DNA from 3 places in the Terrabacter sp. NPDC000476 genome. Region 2 is predicted to be linked to each of the others. Evidence: riboswitches for the same ligand, from Rfam matches in the RefSeq annotation. Region 2 holds a riboswitch; each other region holds the start of a gene.
The links. Region 2 has a riboswitch for cyclic di-AMP ahead of ABT295_RS13105 (C40 family peptidase). Riboswitches for the same ligand answer to the same signal wherever they lie in the genome.
Positions count from the first base shown of each region.

Region 1: another riboswitch for cyclic di-AMP. It lies ahead of ABT295_RS17380 (C40 family peptidase); the one in region 2 lies ahead of ABT295_RS13105 (C40 family peptidase).
Region 3: another riboswitch for cyclic di-AMP. It lies ahead of ABT295_RS17790 (glycosyl hydrolase); the one in region 2 lies ahead of ABT295_RS13105 (C40 family peptidase).

Region 1 is NZ_JBEPDF010000003.1:290,169-293,448, reverse strand. Features, by position in the region: gene ABT295_RS17385 (DsbA family oxidoreductase) at 1-465, opposite strand, end outside; gene ABT295_RS17380 (C40 family peptidase) at 566-1,429, opposite strand; cyclic di-AMP (ydaO/yuaA leader) riboswitch at 1,433-1,609, opposite strand; gene ABT295_RS17375 (iron-dependent transcriptional repressor DtxR) at 1,792-2,487, opposite strand; gene ABT295_RS17370 (MFS transporter) at 2,506-3,280, opposite strand, start outside.
Region 2 is NZ_JBEPDF010000002.1:140,795-144,074, forward strand. Features, by position in the region: gene ABT295_RS13095 (YfbO family protein) at 1-430, opposite strand, end outside; tRNA gene ABT295_RS13100 (tRNA-Gly) at 509-579, shown strand; gene ABT295_RS13105 (C40 family peptidase) at 686-1,255, opposite strand; cyclic di-AMP (ydaO/yuaA leader) riboswitch at 1,260-1,434, opposite strand; tRNA gene ABT295_RS13110 (tRNA-Gly) at 1,722-1,795, shown strand; gene ABT295_RS13115 (acyl-CoA dehydrogenase) at 2,033-3,280, shown strand, end outside.
Region 3 is NZ_JBEPDF010000003.1:385,056-388,335, forward strand. Features, by position in the region: gene ABT295_RS17780 (hypothetical protein) at 1-280, opposite strand, end outside; gene ABT295_RS17785 (hypothetical protein) at 273-593, shown strand; gene ABT295_RS17790 (glycosyl hydrolase) at 706-1,647, opposite strand; cyclic di-AMP (ydaO/yuaA leader) riboswitch at 1,654-1,804, opposite strand; gene ABT295_RS17795 (sulfite exporter TauE/SafE family protein) at 2,020-3,036, opposite strand; gene cysC (adenylyl-sulfate kinase) at 3,033-3,280, opposite strand, start outside.

The sequences.
Region 1 (3,280 bases), on a different contig from region 2:
TCGCTGCAGCACCTCGTGGTCGTCGAGCGCGAGCCCCTCGCCGAAGTGGGCGGCGTGGAAGCGCTCGGTGGCCGCGCCCCGGAGGGCCGGGCCACCCATCTCGCCCGCGAGGGCACACAGCCGGTGCGCGTCGAAGGTGTTCGCCCGCACGGCGCGGTCCCAGTCGAAGACGAGGTCGTCGGCCTCGGCGAGCTCGCTCGCGCGGGCGTTCATCAGGTGCCCGGCACCGGCGTCGCCCCCGTGGCGCACCGAGAGGTGCTCGCGCACCGGCACGCCGCCGCCCACCGCCAGGTCGGGGTCGAGCTCGAACGACCGGAGCCGTACCGTCACGTCGCTGGGCCGCTCGAAGCCGTGCACGGCCGCCTCGAGGCGCCGCTTGACGATCCACGAGTAGGGGCAGGTGAGGTCGCCCCACAGGTCGAGCTCGATGACGGTCGTGGACTCGGCAGCAGGCTGGTCGGTCATCGACTCAGTCAACCACGGGCCGTCCGGGGCCCCGTACGGCGCTGCGCCCCCACCGGTGACCGGTGGGGGCGCAGCGCGAAGGTCTGGCGGGAGCGACCGCTCAGATGCGGCCGTACGACGACGGCGTCGTCCAGATGGAGTGGTTGCCCGTCGTCGTGCCGGGACGCTGCGCGTCGATCATCCGGCCGGGGCTGACGTAGATGCCCACGTGGTAGATCGGCGAGCCGAAGAAGACGAGGTCGCCGGGGCGCGGGTCGCTGACCGGCGTGGCGGCGCGGGCCTGCGCGGAGGCCGTGCGCGGGATCGAGATGCCGGCCTGGCGGTAGACGAAGGAGGTGAAGCCCGAGCAGTCGAAGCCGTTGGGCGTCGTGCCGCCGTAGACGTACGGGACGCCGGAGTAGGCCTGCGCGATGCCGACGATGCCCGAGGCGCTCGGCGCGGGGGCGTTGAGGGCGGCGCGGCTCGACGAGCGCGAGGCGCGAGAGCTGGAGCTGGAGCTGGACGAGCTCGAGCCGGACGAGGACGAGCTCGTGTCGCGGGCGGCAGCGGCCTCACGGGCGGCGGCGCGCTCGGCCGCACGCTCGGCGGCGGCCTTCTCGGCCTTGGCCTGGGCGCGCTCGCGCTTGACCTTGACGTCCTCGATGACGACCGGCTTGACCTTGGCCTTGAGGGCCGGCTTGGCGTAGCCGATCGCGGACAGCGCGCTCGGGGCGGTGACCGTGCCTGCGGCCGGGCCGACGGCCGCGGCACCGGAGACGCTGACACCGGCCACGGGGCTGTTCGAGCCGTCGGCAGCGCTGGCGCTGGCCGGGTTGGCGAACGTCGCGACGAGGCCACCCGAGGCGGCCACGATCGCCGCACCCTTGACGGCGGGCTGCGCTGACTCCCGGGCGATCGTCTTCAGCTCGGAGATCGCGTTGAAGCGACCGGGGGCGCGATGGCGCCCGGGAACGTTCTGAGCCACAGGTTGACCTCTCGACGCCTACGAGGTGAGCTGTCGGGTTCGGGCTTGAGGTACTACCCGGCCTTCGCTCGGACCGGCATCGGTCCGTGGAGGGCTTCACCCCGAGGGCGTCTCACGACGCCCGGAGAACGGTGGGTCCCCCGCTCCTGCCATGGTGTTCGAACTGGGCCCCTGGTCGATGGCAGGACTCGGCGGTCCGACCCGGGGCGCCCACTCGACGGGGAGAGCGAGCCCGCCAACCGTACCCAATGGTCACGGTCTTGTCACTTTCCGTCCACAGGTGTCCCGGGCACGTCCCGAGGGGGTGTGGAGCGGGTGTGGAGCGGGTGCAGCGGCCCCTCGGCGGCCGCTCCGGCCGGGGCTCAGGCGGCCTGGCAGAAGACGTGGACCGCGACGTCGGCCGGCAGCGAGACACCGGTCGAGGGCTCGCTGCCCTCGCGCACGGCCACGACGCGCGTCCCGTCGCGCACCACCTCGACGCGGGCGCCGGGCACGACTCCGGCGCTCGTCAGCAGCGCGAGGGCCTCGGGGTCGACCTGCACGGGCTCACCGATGCGGCGGATCGTCACGACCGACGGGGCGTCGCCGACGGCCGCGGTCAGGGTGCGCAGGCCGGTGAGGAAGTCCTCGTCCTGGCGCACGCCCAGCTCGTCGAGACCGGGGATCGGGTTGCCGTAGGGCGACTCGAGCCCCTCGCCGATGAGGCCGAGGATCTTGCGCTCGACCTTCTCCGACATGACGTGCTCCCAGCGGCACGCCTCGTCGTGCGCGTACTCCCACTCGAGGCCGATGACGTCGACGAGGAGGCGCTCGGCGAGCCGGTGCTTGCGCATGACGCGGGTGGCGAGCAGCCGCCCGTGGTCCGACAGCTCGAGGTGGCGGTCGCCCGACACGGCCACGAGCCCGTCGCGCTCCATGCGCGCCACCGTCTGCGACACCGTCGGGCCCGAGTGGCCGAGGCGCTCGGCGATGCGCGCGCGCAACGGGACGATGCCCTCCTCCTCGAGCTCGTAGATCGTGCGCAGGTACATCTCGGTGGTGTCGATCAGGTCCGTCACGGTCATACCTTCTCAGAATCAGGGAGCCTCGGGTGCCGCACGTGGGCGGCCCCCGGTCCCGCGGCGGGTGGGGTCGTGCCGCGGCACCCAGAGGCGCAGCCAGCCGGCGCCGACGACCGCCCCGGCGCCGAGCACGACGGCCGACGCACCGAGGGTCATGACGGCGCTCAGCCCTGACAACACCAGCGGGCCCGCGGCCCTTCCCAGGTCGGCGCAGAGCCGCCAGCCGCCGAGGAACTGGGCCCGGCCGTCCGCCGGGGACGCGTCCGCCCCCAGGGTCATGATGAGCCCCGCCCCGAGCCCGTTGCCGATGCCGAGCACCGTCGCCGCCGCCGTCACCGCCACGAGGCTCGTCGCGAGCGGCAGCAGCGCCATGCCGAGGCCGAGCACGAGCATGCTCGGCACCGCGGCGGCGACGCGGCCGTAGCGGTCCATCAGCCAGCCCGAGGGGTAGAAGAGCGCCATGTCGATGGCGCCGGCCACGCCGAAGACGAGCGAGGTCTGCGCCGGGGAGAAGCCGACCGACTCGGCCCAGAGCGGCACGAGCGCCTCGCGGATCGCGCGCGCCCCGGCCACGCACATGGCGCCCGTGCCGAGGGTGAGCAGGACGTGCCGGTGCTGGAGCAGCACCGAGGCCACGCTGCGCGGCGCGGACCGCAGCGCGCCCTCGTCGTGGCGCGCCGTGATGTCGGGCGCGAGGAGCACGAGCGTGAAGGCCGCGGCGCTCGCGACGACGCCGATGGCATACGCCGACCCGATGCCCCACCGCCCGATGACGAGGGAGCCGATGAAC
Region 2 (3,280 bases):
CCGTCGGCACGCCCGGGGCGTCGACGAGCCAGTCGGCCCCCGCTGCCGGTCCCCCGCTGCTCTCGGTGTCGGCCTCGATCGTCAGGCTGTCGACCTCCTCGGGAAGCAGCGTCGTAACGACGGCCGCGCCACTGGCATACGGCCACTCGTCGTCGGGGAAGGTGTCGAACTCCAGGACGTCGAGCTCGATGCGCACGTCGTGCACCTCCGGGTGCGAGCGGAGGTCGAAGAGCACCCGGCGCACCACCTCGAGGGGCACGTCCTCGGGTCGGTTCGGCGCGATGCACCACTCGCAGTCGTTCCCGTCGAAGAACTGCTCGAGCGTGACGGCGACCTGGGCGCTCGCGCCACCGCGTCCCCGGACGTGCTCGACGAAGGCGGTCTGCTTGGCGTGGTCCATGAAGGTGTCGGCCCCTGGGGTCGCGGTCATTGCATCGGCCGGGCGTCGGCTACACTGACGCCGCGTGCCACCGTGCAGGTCCCTTGCGGGCATCCTCCGGCGGCCCGTGCGAGCGTAGCTCAATGGTAGAGCGCCAGCTTCCCAAGCTGGATACGCGGGTTCGATTCCCGTCGCTCGCTCCGACTCACCTCGGGCGAGACCGCCGCGTCACGCCGGCGACGCCCCTGCACGACCGTCGGGACAGCGCCGCGGCACGGCCCGGGAGCCCCGCCGCGGCGCCGACCGTCAGGCCATCCGGCCCGCGACCCAGCTCGTCGTCCAGATCTTCGAGAGCTGCACGCGCTGACCCGGCTTCGGCGAGTGCCACACCTTGCCGCTGCCGGCGTAGATGCCGACGTGGTAGGCCCGGCCGCCCGACATGAAGAAGATGAGGTCGCCCTGCTGCAGGTTCGACTTGCCGATGCGCACGGCCGCGAGGCGCTGGGCGTTGGCGGTGCGGGGGACGCCGACGCCGAGGCGGGTGCGGTAGGTGTAGTAGATGAGGCCGGAGCAGTCGAACGCGGTCGGGCCGGCGGCACCGTAGCGGTAGGGGTCGCCTTGCTGGGCGGCGGCGACCTTGACCGCGGTGCGTCCTCGGGCGGCACGCACGGCCGGGCTCACGTAGGCCACCGGTGCGGCGTCGATGGTGACCGGACCCGAGGCCTCGGCGGCCTGGGCGGCCGCCTGCGGCGCTCCCCGGTCCGCGACCGACGACGTCGGCGCGCCACCCGTCCCGAGCACCAGGGCCGCTGCGAGCAGGGGCGTGACCGTCAGGGACTGCCAGGGGATCCGACGAGCGAGGGCAGAAATGGGCATGGTGAAGTCCTTCCCACGCCTGTGAGGTGAGCTGTCGGGTTCGGGCGGAAGATGCCCGGCCGCAGATGCGGCTTCACCCCGAGGACCGGCGAACCGGCCCGGAAGTGGGTCCCCCACTCCTGTCCGTACGTGTTGCAGGGGCTGCCCCACCGGTGGACAGGATTCGGCGTCCGGTGGGCCACCCGGGGGTGCCCGGGGCGATGACCATCCCACAGACGGTGACAGATTGGTCACGGGAAGGTCGCGAAATGACAGATCTTGGCAACAGTTGCCCAACGAATGGGGTAGTGGACCGACCCCCGTCGACAGACAGTGCCACGGTTTCGGGCCGTCTCCCGGACCCCGACGGGGTAGAGCGGTGGACCGGGCTCCGCCCCGCGGCGCCTGCGCGACGGCCGTGTCAGGCACCTGGGCGCGTCGGTTTTGGACCTGGATGCCCCGGTGTTGCTACGGTAGGCGACGCCTCGCAGGCGTAGTTCAGTAGCAGAACAGCCCTCTTCCAGGGGGAAGACGTACGTGCAATTCGTGCCGCCTGCTCCAGATGCAGTACTCCAGATGCAGAAGGGCCCGGTCACCACGACCGGGCCCTTCTGCCGTCCCCGGGGCGCCCCCACTCCCGCCCGCGCGGCGTCACCGGGCTCGACGCGCATTCGTGACCTCATCGCCTTGCCTTCGTTACCGGCCAGTAGCATCATGGAAGTGACCGGCCAGTAACGTGACGCGCCCGCGGCCGGAACGCGCGGACGCACGACGAGACACAGAACGCGGAGGGTCCCCATGGGCCACTACAAGAGCAACGTGCGCGACCTCGAGTTCAACCTCTTCGAGGTGCTGGGCCGGCAGGAGGTGCTGGGCCGGGGGATCTACGCCGACGTCGACGTCGACGCCGCCAAGGACATCCTCGCCGAGGTCTCGCGCCTCGCCGAGCACGAGCTGGCCGACAGCCTGCTCGACAGCGACCGCAACCCGCCGGTCTACGACGCGGCCACGCAGACGGTGACGATGCCGCCGTCGTTCCACCGCTCGTTCCGCGCCTACGTCGACGGCGACTGGGGCAACCTCGACGTGCCGGCCGAGCTCGGCGGCATGGTCGTGCCGGCCTCGCTGCGCTGGTCGGTCGCCGAGATGGTCTGTGGCGCCAACCCGGCCGTGCACATGTTCACGGCGAGCTACTCCTTCGCCAACCTGCTCTTCCACCTCGGCACCGACGACCAGAAGAAGCTGGCCAAGCACATCGTCGACAAGGCCTGGCACACCACGATGGTGCTGACCGAGCCGGACGCCGGCAGCGACGTCGGCGCCGGGCGCACCAAGGCCGTGCAGCAGCCCGACGGCACGTGGCACATCACGGGCGTCAAGCGCTTCATCACCTCGGCCGAGAGCGACCTCGTCGACAACGTCGTGCACTTCGTGCTCGCCCGCCCCGAGGGCGCCGGCCCCGGCACGAAGGGCCTCAGCCTCTTCATCGTGCCGAAGTTCCACGTCGACCTCGAGACCGGTGATCTCGGCGAGCGCAACGGCGCCCACGTGACGAACGTCGAGCACAAGATGGGGCTCAAGGTCAGCACGACGTGCGAGGTGACCTTCGGCGAGCACGAGCCCGCCGTCGGCACCCTCCTCGGCGACGTCCACGACGGCATCGCGCAGATGTTCAAGGTCATCGAGAACGCGCGGATGTTCGTCGGCACCAAGGCGATCGCGACCCTCTCGACCGGCTACCTCAACGCGCTCGAGTACGCCAAGGAGCGCGTCCAGGGCGCCGACCTCACGCAGATGACCGACAAGTCGGCCCCGCGCGTGACGATCACCCACCACCCCGACGTCCGCCGCTCGCTCATGCTCCAGAAGGCGTATGCCGAGGGCCTGCGCGCGCTCGTGCTCTACACCGCGAGCCAGCAGGACACCGTCAACCAGGCCCAGGCCGGCAACCCCACGGTCGCGCTCGAGCGCGGCTCGGACGCCGAGCTCGCCAACCGCCTCAGCGACCTCATGCTCCCGCTCGTCAAGGGGCTCGGGTCCGAGCGC
Region 3 (3,280 bases), on a different contig from region 2:
CCGTGGCCGCAGCCGGCGGCCCGGCGTCGTCCACACCGGCAGGCACGCCCGTGGCCGCTGGCACGACCGCGACCGGGCGGCCGGACGGTGCGGCGTCGGCCACCGAGCCGGCGCCGTCGTCGGCCCCGGCCACGCGACCGGGCACGAGGCCGACGGCACCTGCCACCCCGGCGCCGACCAAGCCGGTGGCGGGCCCGGGGGTGGCTGCGGCCGGTGACCAGACCTCGGTGCTGAACCGCTTGCCGGGCAGCGCGTCGTCGTCCTGCGCGACCGTGGGCACGCAGACGGACGTCCGCTCCGGATCGCTGGCGGTCGGCAACTTCGCGCAGGCCCGGGCCGCCGTCGCCAAGGGCGCGGTCAACGGCGCCGAGGTCAGCTTCTACGTCGTGCCCGCCGACGGTGCCGCGATGCCCGGCGTCCGGCTCAAGGCGACGTCGCCGACCGGGGCCGTGCGGACCGTGTCCTCGACCCAGGTCGAGCAGGCCGACACGTGGTACTACTACCGCGTCGCGCTCCCGGTGCGCGACCGCGGCAGCTGGCGCCTGGAGTTCACCGCGGGCGCCGACACGGGCTGCTACCGCGTCACGTTCTGAGCGGCCGCCGACAGGCCCTGCCGCACGAGCGGCAGGGCCTGTCGGCGTCCGACGACGCGACCGGCCCCGTGCACTCGGAGGGAGCGCGCGGGGCCGGAGCCGGATTCGCCCGTCAGTAGGCGAAGTTGACGTTCTTCAGCAGCGACCCGTAAGCGGAGTACTCGGCCGAGGTGCTGAGGTTCCACACGCAGTCGAGGTTGTTCTTGTTCGTCGGCGGGTGGTTGAAGTAGTACGCGGCCGCGAACCAGCTCTCGTTCGCGATGAGGTAGTTCTTCGCGTTCGTGAGCCACGTGGCGCGTCGGGAGTCCTTCGTGACCCCAAACTCGGGGAGCGCCACGAGCTTGCCGTGCGCCTTGCCGAAGGCGAGGAGGGGGCTGATGATCGTGCTCAGCTCGACCCACTTGCCCCGGCCCTCGCCGCACGTGTACCAGTTGTAGGCGTCGGCACCGATGACGTCGACGTAGGCGTCGCCCGGGTACCACTTGCCGGCATACATCCGGTCGGACGTGCTGGTGCGGAACGACCAGTCGGTCAGCTGGAGCACGAAGCGCGCGTTCGTGACGCCCTGCTGGCGGAAGATCGTCACGACGCGGGCGTAGGCCGCCTTGAAGTCGGTCGCCGTGCCGAGGCCGGTCTTCGAGGTGAGCTCGGGCTCGTGGCTGTAGGCGAAGAGGGTGAGGCTGCCGCGCGACTTGATCGTCGTCGCCCAGCGCACGATGTTGTTGTAGATCGCCGTGCCGGGCTTGGCCGCGGCGACGGTCTTCCAGTTCGACGAGCTGTTCGCGGTCAGCATCCGGCCCGTGGGCACGCTGCCCTCGAAGTTGCCGTAGCCGTGGACGCCGACGGTCGTCCCGGTCTTGCTGGCGAGGGTGGCCGTGTCGCCGACGGCGCCGGCGTAGATCTTGCCGCCGGGCAGCGCGGTCGCCGTGGCGGCCTGCGCCGGCACGGCGAGGGTGGCCACGAGGGAGCCGGCCGCGGCGAGGCCGAGGGCGGCGACGGTGAACCGGTGGGGGGATCTGCGCGCGGGCAGGGCGAAGCGAGGGGTGGTGCGCATGTCTGCTCCAGGTCTCCTAGGCTGCCGACCGGGTTAGCTGACGGGTTCGGGCCGGATGGCGCCCTACAGGAGCAGGCTCCTGATTCACCCCGAGGGAACGGTGGGTCCCCGGCTCCCGGGAGGCCTCGAGGGCTCCGGGATTAGGCGATGTGTGTGAAGGCGAACGGAACCCTAGCGGACCCCTGCACACGGGGACAGGTCACGACAGGTCCGATGGGAACGGGCAGATGGCAGCAATCCGGACGATCCGGTCAGCGCCCCGCGACCGGCGGGAGGGGCCGTCCTGAGCACGCGGCCGTGCTCAGGAGCGGGGTCCCCGAAGGCTGGGAGCAGATGTGACGCGGATCACACCGTTTTCCCGTCATAGCGGTCTCAGAGGGCCGCGTCGCCCGCTTCCGTGACGCGCGACCGGGTCCCGGTGCCGGCCTCCGAGGTGGCCCCGGGTGCCCTGTCGGGCACGGCGCTCGAGCGCTGCGCGAGCCGGCCGGAGAAGGCGGGCAGGCCGTGGCGGCGCCGGGCGGCGAACCACACCGGGGGCCCGATGAGCAGCGCGAGGAGCAGGACGATCCCCGTGGCCGTGTTGGGCACCCCGAGCAGCTTGAGGGCCGAGGCGAGCAGCACGAAGGCCAGCGCCCGGCGCACGAGCCCGCCCGGGGCACGCGCCGAGAGCTGGGCGCCGATCCAGACGCCGGGGATCGAGCCGAGCAGGAGCGACAGCGTCAGGTCGAGGTGGAAGTCGCCGAGCAGCATGTGCCCGACGGCGGCGGAGGCCACGAGCGGCACCGCCTGGAGCAGGTCGGTCCCGACGAGCTCGCTCGCCTTGAGGGTGGGGTAGATCGCCATGAGGGCGATGATGATGAGCGAACCGGACCCGACGGAGGTCATGCCGACGACGATGCCGCCGACCGCTCCCACGAGCACGGTCTGCCAGATGCGGACCGTCACGGTGGGCGGCCCGGGCGGCAGGGGCGCGGCGCGGCCGTCGAGGCGGCGCGCCCGCTCGAGCAGGCGCAGGTAGGCCCGCACGATGAGGCCGGCCGAGGCCAGCAGCAGGGCCACCCCGAGGGCGACCTGCAGCCAGTGCTGCGCGGCGGCGCCGGAGCCGAGGCGGTTGAGGATCAGCACGCCGACGAAGGCGCTCGGGATCGACCCGATGCAGAGCCACTTGACGAGGGAGAGGTTCACCGTGCCGCGCCGCAGGTGCACCATCGACCCGACGGGCTTCATCACCGCGGCCGCGACGAGGTCGCTCGAGACGGCCGTGAGCGGCGGCACCCCGAAGAAGAGCACGAGCATCGGCGTCATGAGGGCGCCACCGCCCATGCCGGTGAGGCCGACGATGATGCCGATGCCGAGCGAGGCGATGGTGAGCAGCGGGTCGAGGGTCATGCGAGCCACCCTCCGTCGCGCAGGTGCCCGAGGATCTGCTCGAGGGACTCCTCGAGGGTGCTCCCCGTCGTGTCCACGACGAGGTCGGCGTCGACCGGGGCCTCGTAGGGCGACGAGATGCCGGTGAACTCCGGCAGCGACCCGGCCCGGGCCTGGGCGTAGAGGCCCTTGCGGTCGCGCTGCTCGCAGACCTCGAGCGGGGTGGCGACGTGCACGAGGACGAAGTCGCCGACCTCGCAGACCA